DNA from 3 places in the Streptomyces sp. Je 1-4 4N24 genome. Region 1 is predicted to be linked to each of the others. Evidence: riboswitches for the same ligand, from Rfam matches in the RefSeq annotation. Region 1 holds a riboswitch; each other region holds the start of a gene.
What was found. Region 1 has a riboswitch for glycine ahead of gcvT (glycine cleavage system aminomethyltransferase GcvT). Riboswitches for the same ligand answer to the same signal wherever they lie in the genome.
Positions count from the first base shown of each region.

Region 1 (3,270 bases):
ACGTCGGGGTCGAGCTCATGGAGGGAGCTGTTGAGAATCGACATGAGTCTTCCTGGGGAGTCAGGGGCGCGAGGGTCCCCCGGGACGGAATCCGGGGGAGCTTCCCCTCGGGCGGTGGCGGGTCGGAGGTCCCCCGTCCGGGCGAGGCCGGAAACGGGGAGAGCCGGGGCTCAGCTCTGGATGAAGGCGGCGTACTCGTCGGCCGAGAGCAGTTCGCCCGGCTCGCCGCTGATCTTCACCTTGAACAGCCAACCACCCTCGAACGGGGCGGAGTTCACCAGCGAGGGGTCATTGACGACATCCTCGTTGATCTCGGTGATCTCACCGTCGACGGGCGAGTAGAGATCGCTGACCGACTTCGTCGACTCCAGCTCGCCGCAGGTCTCGCCCGCCGCGACCGTGGAGCCGACCTCAGGGAGCTGCACGAAGACGACGTCGCCGAGCGCGTTGGCCGCGTGCTCGGTGATGCCGACCGTCGAGGCGCCGTCCTCGGCGCCCGACAGCCACTCGTGCTCCTTGCTGTAGCGCAGCTGCTGGGGGTTGCTCATGGCTCGATTCTCCTGTACGCGAGGGTGTGATCGTGAATGGGGTCTTGCGCAGTGAGACGCGCGGGCGCGCGCCGCCGTGACTGCCGCGGGGGAACCGCTACTTCTGCCGCTTGTAGAACGGCAGAGCGGTGACCTCGTACGGCTCATGGCTTCCACGGATGTCCACGCAGACACCCTCGGTGCCCGGTGTGGCGTAGGCCGCGTCGACATAGGCGATGGCGATCGGCTTGCCGAGCGTGGGGGACGGAGCCCCGGAGGTGACCTCGCCGATGACCGTGCCGTCGGCCGTGACCACCGGGTATCCGGCACGCGGCACCCGGCGGCCCTGGGCGACCAGACCGACCAGCTTGCGCGGCGGCCGGGTCTCGGCCCGCTCGGCGGCCGCGGTCAGGGCCTCACGGCCCACGAAGTCCCCGTTGTTGGAGGTCTTCTCGAACTTCACGACCCGGCCCAGGCCCGCGTCGAACGGCGTCGTCGCGGTGGTGAGCTCGTGCCCGTAGAGCGGCATGCCCGCCTCCAGGCGCAGGGTGTCCCGGCAGGAGAGCCCGCAGGGCACCAGACCGGCGTCCTTGCCCGCCTCGTTCAGGGCCTCCCAGAGGGCGACCGCGTCCGCCGGCCGGACGAACAGCTCGAAGCCGTCCTCGCCGGTGTAGCCGGTACGGGCGATCAGCGCCTGCACACCGGCGACCGTGCCGGGCAGCCCGGCGTAGTACTTGAGACCGTCCAGATCGGCGTCCGTCAGCGCCTTGAGGATGCCGGGGGACTCCGGGCCCTGCACCGCGAGCAGCGCGTAGGCGTCCCGGTCGTCGCGGATCGCGGCGTCGAAGCCGCCCGCCCGCGCGGTGAGCGCGTCCAGCACCACCTGGGCGTTGGAGGCGTTGGCGACGACCATGTACTCCTGGTCGGCGAGACGGTAGACGATCAGGTCGTCGAGGATGCCGCCCTCGGCCTCGCAGATCATGGTGTAGCGGGCGCGGCCCGTCTTGACGCCGCCGATGTTGCCGACCAGCGCGTAGTCGAGGAGGTCGGCGGCCTGCGGGCCGGTGACGGTGATCTCGCCCATGTGGGAGAGGTCGAAGAGGCCGGCGCGGGTACGGACGGCGACATGCTCGTCGCGCTCGCTGCTGTAGCGCAGCGGCATGTCCCAGCCGGCGAAGTCGGTCATGGTCGCGCCGAGCGCGCGATGGGTGGCATCCAGCGCGGTGCGACGGGGGGCATCAGTCATGGTTCTGGGCTCCCAGGCAGGGGTGACAAGACGTTCTCCCCATCTGTCATCGGAACCTGAGAGGTTCACCGGGATCCCGCGAACGGACCCGGTTTGCACCTTGGGTGGAGCCGCCCCGTAGGCCGGGCAGTGGCTCGCTTTTCAGATCTGCCTCGCCCGCGCGGTATAGGGGCCTGAGAGATTCAAGGGAGGACTTGCTCCTTCGGCGCCCCGCCATGGCGGCCGGGGACTCTCCCGCACGGGTTCAAGCGGCCGGTATGCAGTTGGCGGTGCACGGATGAGCTCTGGTGTGCACGTGGCGGCCACATCATTGCACGGGATCGCCAGAAAAGGAGCCCCCGTCGTCGCCCCGCCCACGACGTGGGCAGATCGGACAATCGCCTTGATGGGCATTACCTTTTCTTGACACTCTGCGGGTAGGGGACGGACTCGAACCGGACCAGAACGGACGGGGAGGGCGATCACGGTGCACAGCGAAGCGGCATTCGGGGCGACTTCAGGGGTCGTGCCCCCGGACGCCGTGCGGACGGCGCCGTCCGCCGCCATGTCCCGGGCCGGCCGTGCGCCGCGGCCCGTCATCCGGCCGGGGCGCCGCACCGAGGTCGTGGACCTGCGGAGCGACGGACGGCCGCCGGACGCCGCCGAGCTGCGGTTTCCGGCCGGTGACCTGGTCGTGGTCTCCGGGCTGCCGGGCAGCGGCAAGAGCACCCTCATGCACCGCGTCGTACCGCCGCTGGACGGGCACGGCGCCGTGGTGCACCGCATCGACTCCCAGGACGTCCGCGCGCGCTGGGAGCGCGGCAGACTGCACCGGCTGCCGTACGGCCTCTACCGCCCGCTGGTCCGGGCCGCCCACTATCTGACCCTGGGCCGTGCGCTGCGCTCCGGCGACAGTGTGGTGGTGCACGACTGCGGGACGCTGGCGTGGGTGCGCCGCTGGATCGCGCGCTCGGCGCTGCGCGGCGGCCGCGGGGCGCATCTGGTGCTGCTCGATGTGGCACCCGAGGTGGCGCTTTCCGGCCAGGAGTCACGGGGCCGCGGGGTGTCGGGGTACGCCTTCGCACGGCACCGCAGGGCGGTGGGCCGGCTGGTCGGCGCCGCGGAGTCGGCCCGGCTGCCGAAGGGCTTCTGCTCGGCCGTCCTCCTCGACCGGCGTGCGGCGAGCGCCCTGGAGACGGTCAGCTTTCACTAGGACACCGCCCCGTGCGTCGCCGGGCACGCCCCCGCACGCCGCGCCGAGCGCCTTCTCGTTTAGGGTCTTTGGCCAGATGGCGCGGTTTGGAACGGGTGGGTGCACATGACATTTCCGGAGCAGGGGATACCGCAGCTGGCGTGGCCGGCGAACGAGCTCGAAGAGGTGCTGTCCGCGTCGGTCGGGCACCCGGGTGCCGGCGGCCGGATCGTCGAGGTCCTCGGCCGCAGCCGGCTGTGGGTGCCGCTGCCCAGCGGCGGCGGCCCGGAGAGCGCGGGCTTCGGCGCCCGCGGCCTCGACCTGCC
Region 1 covers NZ_CP110836.1:2,808,755-2,812,024, reverse strand. The annotation lists gene glyA (serine hydroxymethyltransferase) at 1-44, opposite strand, end outside; gene gcvH (glycine cleavage system protein GcvH) at 171-548, opposite strand; gene gcvT (glycine cleavage system aminomethyltransferase GcvT) at 646-1,773, opposite strand; glycine riboswitch at 1,925-2,020, opposite strand; gene SLV14N_RS11835 (AAA family ATPase) at 2,318-2,965, shown strand; gene SLV14N_RS11830 (enhanced serine sensitivity protein SseB) at 3,071-3,270, shown strand, end outside.

Region 2 (3,270 bases), 5.1 Mb from region 1:
TCCGAGACGCTCCGTGGGCCCACCGACGACCCGGCGGTGATACGGGAGGCCGCTGTGCGCCTGCTGGAAACGGTGGACACCACGGGCGGGGTGCGGCTCCTGGGCGTGGGGGTGAGTGGCCTGGCGGACTTCACACAAGAGGATCTGTTCGCCCAGCTGGCGACGGAGCGGGAGGCGGAGGAGGCCGCGACGGCTGCGGCAGCAGCGGCGGAGGAGGCCGGGGGGACAGAGCAGCACGAGGCCGAGGAGGAGCGGCCGCGGCGCTGGCATCCGGGGCTGGACGTGGTGCACGACGAGTACGGCGCCGGCTGGGTGCAGGGGAGCGGGGTGGGGAGAGTGACCGTGCGCTTCGAAACGCCATGGTCCGCACCGGGGAGGGTGCGGACCTTTGCTGTCGAGGACCCGGCACTGCGGCCGGGGGAGCCCCTGCCGCTGGTGGGCGGGGCGCCTGCGGGCGATCAGTCGTCCGAGCCGGCGATCTTGCCGAAGTTCTTGTCGCCGGAGCCGGGGGACACCGGATCGGTCGGGGAAGAAATATCCAGACGGTAGTGGTGATAGAGCTGAAGTTCCTGCTCAGGGGAGAGATGGCGGCCCACGCCGAAGTCCGGCGCGTCCTTGATCAGCTTGCGGTCGTAGGGAATGTGCAGGCCCTCACCGACCATCTTGCTGGGCTCCAGGGGGACGAACGCATCCCGGCTGAAGAGTCCGGTGCGTACGGCCGCCCACTCCGGTTCCCCCGTCGCATCATCGAGGTAGACCTCGTCGATGGTCCCTATTTTCGCGCCGTTACGGTCGAACGCTTTGCGGCCGATCAGGCTTCGGGGATCGATATCGGTTTGCACGGCCCCTCCAATTGGTCGCAACTGCCCTGTGACAACTACCAAACGGCACATTTCATGCCCTGGCCACTCGAAGGATCCTTCGAGTGGCGCGCTGGTAGGCTGGCGATTGGCCGCAGACCCCGTGCGGGAGAGTCCTTGTCGTTCGCGACCAGGGCGCCGAAGGAGCAAATCCTCCCCGGAATCTCTCAGGCACACGTACCGCATGGACGAGGTCACTCTGGAAAGCAGGGCGGGCCACGGAAGGCACAGCGCCGGGACCCCTCCTCACCGACGGTGAAAGCCGGACCGCCACGCGCGGGCCGGTGAAGCTCTCAGGTTGAGATGACAGAGGGGGAGGCCGTCCGGGCACCCGTGCCGTGGTGCCCCTCGTAGGTCGTACTGACCAGGAGGCCCCCGCAGATGACCACCAATCGCATCTCCTTGACCGAGCTGGAACGCGGCACCCCCTTCGAGCGCCGGCACATCGGTCCCGATCACGCGGCGCAGGCCAAGATGCTTGCGCACATCGGCTTCGGGTCGCTGGACGAGCTCACCGCCGCCGCCGTACCCGATGTGATCAAGAGCGCCGAGGCGCTCGGCCTGCCGCAGGCCCGTACCGAGGCCGAGGTGCTCAAGGAGCTGCAGGGCCTGGCGGACCGCAACCAGGTCCTGTCCTCCATGATCGGTCTCGGCTACTACGGCACGTTCACCCCGCCGGTGATCCTGCGCAACGTCATGGAGAACCCCGCCTGGTACACGGCGTACACGCCCTACCAGCCGGAGATCTCGCAGGGGCGCCTGGAGGCGCTGCTGAATTTCCAGACGATGGTCGCCGACCTGACCGGACTGCCCACCTCCGGTGCTTCGCTGCTGGACGAGGGCACCGCCGCCGCCGAGGCGATGGCGCTGTCCCGCCGGGTCGGCAAGGTCAAGCAGGGCGTCTTCCTGGTCGACGCCGACTGTCTGCCGCAGACCATCGCCGTGATCGAGACCCGTGCGGAGCCCACCGGCGTCGAGGTCGTGGTCGCGGACCTGTCCGACGGCATTCCGGCCGAGATCGCCGAGCGCGGTGTCTTCGGTGTGCTGCTGCAGTACCCGGGCGCCTCGGGTGCGGTGCGGGACCCCCGCGCCGTCATCGAGCAGGCCCACGAGCTGGGCGCGATCGTCACCGTCGCCGCCGATCTGCTCGCCCTGACGCTGCTGACCCCGCCCGGTGAGCTCGGTGCGGACATCGCCGTCGGCACCACCCAGCGCTTCGGTGTCCCGATGGGCTTCGGCGGGCCGCACGCCGGCTTCATGGCCGTCCGTGACCAGTTCGCCCGCAGCCTCCCCGGCCGTCTGGTGGGCGTCTCCGTCGACGCCGACGGCAACAAGGCCTACCGCCTGGCGCTGCAGACCCGTGAGCAGCACATCCGCCGGGAGAAGGCCACCAGCAACATCTGCACCGCGCAGGTGCTGCTCGCCGTCATGGCCGGGATGTACGCGGTCTACCACGGGCCCGAGGGCCTGCGCACCATCGCCCGGCGCACCCACCGCTACGCCGCGGTCCTCGCCGAGGGCCTGCGGGCCGGCGGGGTGGAGATCGTGCACGGTGCGTACTTCGACACGCTGACCGCGCGGGTTCCCGGCCGGGCCGCCGAGGTCGTCGCCGCCGCCCGTGAGGCTGGGGTCAACCTCTGGCAGGTCGACGCGGACCTGGTCGGCATCGCCTGTGACGAGACCACCGGGCGTGCGGAGCTGGCCGGTGTCTGGGGCGCCTTCGGCGTGAACGGTGACGTCGAGCAGCTGGACGCGGCCGCCGCCGAAGCGCTGCCGCAGGCGCTGCTGCGCCACGACGACTACCTCGCCCACCCGGTCTTCCACGAGCACCGCTCCGAGACCGCGATGCTGCGCTACCTGCGCACCCTCGCCGACAAGGACTACGCGCTGGACCGCGGCATGATCCCGCTCGGCTCCTGCACGATGAAGCTGAACGCCACCACCGAGATGGAGCCGGTCACCTGGCCCGCGTTCGGCCAGCTGCACCCGTTCGCGCCGGCCGGCCAGGCCCAGGGCTACCTCACGCTGATCCAGGAGCTGGAGGAGCGGCTGGCCACGGTCACCGGCTACGACAAGGTCTCCATCCAGCCGAACGCCGGATCGCAGGGCGAGCTGGCCGGTCTGCTGGCCGTCCGTGCCTACCACCGCGCCAACGGCGACGAGCAGCGCACGGTCTGCCTGATCCCGTCCTCGGCACACGGCACCAACGCCGCCAGCGCCGTGATGGCCGGAATGAAGGTCGTCGTCGTCAAGACCGGTGAGGACGGCGAGGTCGACACCGACGATCTGCACGCCAAGATCGAGAAGCACCGTGACGAGCTCGCGGTCCTGATGGTGACCTACCCCTCCACCCACGGCGTGTTCGAGGAGCACATCACCCAGATCTGCGCGGCGGTGCACGACGCCGGCG
Region 2 covers NZ_CP110836.1:7,877,907-7,881,176, forward strand. The annotation lists gene SLV14N_RS34500 (DNA polymerase IV) at 1-549, shown strand, start outside; gene SLV14N_RS34505 (PRC-barrel domain-containing protein) at 459-842, opposite strand; glycine riboswitch at 957-1,053, shown strand; gene gcvP (aminomethyl-transferring glycine dehydrogenase) at 1,242-3,270, shown strand, end outside.
Region 2: it holds a riboswitch for glycine, as region 1 does, so the genes downstream of both, gcvP (aminomethyl-transferring glycine dehydrogenase) here and gcvT (glycine cleavage system aminomethyltransferase GcvT) in region 1, are expected to answer to the same signal.

Region 3 (3,270 bases), 5.7 Mb from region 1:
CTGGAAGACCAACTCGGCACGGCTACACAGGGGCTCCAAGCGCAACCCGGCGGCGGAATGTGGAGTCCTGAGTGGCTGTCAGATGTGGGCTGTGGTGGGAGTGGCAAGCACACCGAAAGCGAGCGCCGTTCCCGTCCGCCGGGAACGGCGCTCGCGATCGGTGCCGGTTTGTGGATCCGGTGGCCGTATCAGTCCCGCTGTGCGTGGTGGAGTTCGGAACGGAAGGCCGCCTCACGGGCGGTATGACCCGGGCGACGGCGGAGCCCCGCCCACGCGATGCCGAGGATGACGAACCAGACCGGGGTCACCAGCAAGGCCCGCAGCGTGTCGGGCTCCTGGGTCAGTGCCCAGATGAGGAACGCGAAGAAGACCAGCACGACGTAGCACATGGCGATGCCGCCGGGCATCTTGAACTTCGATGCCTCGTGCAGGTGCGGACGGCGCTTGCGATAGACGAGGTAGCTGATCAGGATGATCGACCAGACGAAGATGAACAGCACGGCGGACACGGTGGTCACCAAGGTGAACGCCTCGATGATCGAGTTGTCCATGGCGACCATGACCACACCGGCGAGCAGGAACACCCCGGAGAGGAGCAGGGCGTTGGCCGGTACCTTCCTGGAGGTGAGTCTGCCGAAGCGCGCCGGGGCGTCGCCCTCCCGGGCCAACCCGTACACCATCCGTGAGGTGGAGTAGATGCCCGAGTTCGCAGACGAGGCGGCCGAGGTCAGCACCACGAAGTTGATCAGCGAGGCGGCGATCCCCAGACCGGCGAGAGTGAACATCACGACGAACGGACTGCGGTCCGCACTGATCTCGCGCCAGGGCGTGACCGAAATGATCACGATCAGCGCGACGACGTAGAACAGCATCACGCGCACCGGGATCGAGTTGATCGCCTTGGGCAGGTTCCGTTCCGGGTTCTCCGCCTCGGCCGCGGTGGTGCCGACCAGTTCGATGCCGACGAAGGCGAAGGTCGCGATCTGGAATCCCGCGACGAACCCCATGGGACCGGTGGGGAAGAAGCCTCCGTCGTTCCAGAGGTTGGAGAAGCTTGCCGCCGCACCCCCGGGCGCCTGGAAGTGACTGAACACCATGACCAGCCCGACGACGATCAGCGCCACGATCGCGACGATCTTGATCAGTGCGAACCAGAACTCGGTCTCGCCGAACGCCTTCACGGTGGGCAGGTTCAAGGCGATCAAGAGGATGACGGCGGCCAACGCCGGTATCCACAACGGTAGATCGCGCCACCAGTAGGACACATACCCGGAGATCGCGATGACGTCGGCGATGCCGGTCACGATCCAGCAGAACCAGTAGGTCCAGCCGGTGAAGAAGCCGGCCCACGGCCCCAGCAGATCGGCCGCGAAGTCGGCGAACGACTTGTAGCGCAGGTTGGAGAGCAGCAGCTCCCCCATCGCCCGCATCACGAAGAAGAGCATCACGCCGATGATCATGTAGACGAAGATCACCGAGGGCCCGGCCAGCGAGATCGTCTTGCCCGAGCCCATGAACAGGCCGGTTCCGATCGCACCGCCGATCGCGATGAGCTGGATGTGCCGGTTGGACAGTTGACGGGAGAGGTGTTGCTCGCCCTCGGGCGGGGCCGTGGATCCGGCCGCCGGTTGGTCCGGCGCGGCCGTCGAGCCGGTGTCACTGCGTTCAGGCATGGGCAAACCTCGCAGATCTCAAGACCCGTGCGGGCACGGGAAGGGGGCATCTCGGAGAATGACCACGCGCCCACAGGGGGCGAGCGGCAGGGTCGGCCGGGCGCGGACATGCGGCAGTCGGCCGGAACGGCGTCAGAACGGTCCCACATAGTAGATCGAAGATCAGCCCGGGAGCCGGCAGGCAGTGGCGGTCAGGGAAGAGGCGGCGGGACAGCCATCAGGGGCTCCTCGAATGTCGAGCACGGGCAGGGGCCCGTGCGGCCGAGTGAGCCTCCCCCTCTGTCATGAGCCTGAGAGCTTCGCCGCGCTCAGCGCGCGGCTTGCACCGTCGGCGAGGCGCCTCAGCGCCTGCTTTCCAGAGTTGCCTGCCCGAGCGGTAGGGGTGCCTGAGAGATTCCGGGGAGGTGTTGCTCCTTCGGCGCCTGGGTCTGGCTGATCCAGTGCTCTCCCGCTCCGGGGTGAACGGCAATGTGCGGTGAGGCTAGGGCCCACATCAGCGACCGGTCAAGGGACCGGCCGAACGCTGGACATTACCTCCAAGTAGCACGGCACTCACCCGTGGGGCACGGCATTTGTGCAGCTCAAGGCGCACATCCTGAGGCCATCCGTTACCGGCACGTACACCGGGCGGACTCTTGACGGCTGTCTTCCGGTGCCCGTACGTTGCGTCCGGAAAGATCCGGCAGCACGTACACCGCTGACGATCCTGCGCGGGAGAGTCCACACCCCAAGATGCGGCGCACCATGGGTGTCCACCGCTCGGTACGACCAACCAGGTCATCACCGGCTGAACGGTTCCCGACGGCCGCACCGCAGTGACGCTCACCCCGAACGGAGCCCGGCCGCCCTACGGGCCCCCGTTGACGACCGCCCGCCCCACCGAGCCGTCCGCGACATGCCACTTCTTGAGGATCCTTGCGTACTCGCCGTTCCTGATGAGGCGGTCGAGGGCTTCCCTTACGGCGTCGCGCAGGGCCGTGTTGGTCTTGGCGACCGCTATGCCGTAGAGGAGGGGTTCGAGCTGGGCGCCGCTGAGTTCGAGGGCGGTGCCGCCTGCGCGGGTCGCGGCGTTGTGGGCCGCGACCGGGAAATCGTCGAGGCAGGCCGTGGACCGGCCCTTGGCGACATCGTCGTAGACCTCAGCCGGTGAGTCGAACTCCCGGATCTTCAACTTCGCGGGGGCCTTCGGGTTCAGCTGGTCCAGGTAGTCACGGGCGAACGTGCCGCGCTGGACGGCGACCTTCCTGCCGGACAGGTCTCCGGGAGCCTTGACGCCCTCCGGGTTGCCCTTGCGGACGACGAGCACCAGCCCGGCCTTGAAGTAGTCGACCAGGTCGACACCGCTGCCGGTCTTCGTGCCGTCCGTGCGCCCCTCCTGACGGTCCTTGGTGTCGGTCATCGCCGACATGACCAGGTCGAAGCGGTTCACGTTCAGACCGGTGAGGAGGGTGTCGAAGGTGGCGTTCACGAACTTGACGCGCAGGCCCAGCTCACGGCTGAGGGCGGTCGCGAGTTCGACGTCGAGGCCGGCGGGCTTGCCGTCCCTGACGAACTCCATGGGCGCGTAGCTGATGTCCGAGCCGATGGTGACGATGCC
Region 3 covers NZ_CP110836.1:8,537,697-8,540,966, reverse strand. The annotation lists gene cycA (D-serine/D-alanine/glycine transporter) at 189-1,673, opposite strand; glycine riboswitch at 1,946-2,037, opposite strand; glycine riboswitch at 2,038-2,134, opposite strand; gene SLV14N_RS37020 (transporter substrate-binding domain-containing protein) at 2,521-3,270, opposite strand, start outside.
Region 3: it holds a riboswitch for glycine, as region 1 does, so the genes downstream of both, cycA (D-serine/D-alanine/glycine transporter) here and gcvT (glycine cleavage system aminomethyltransferase GcvT) in region 1, are expected to answer to the same signal.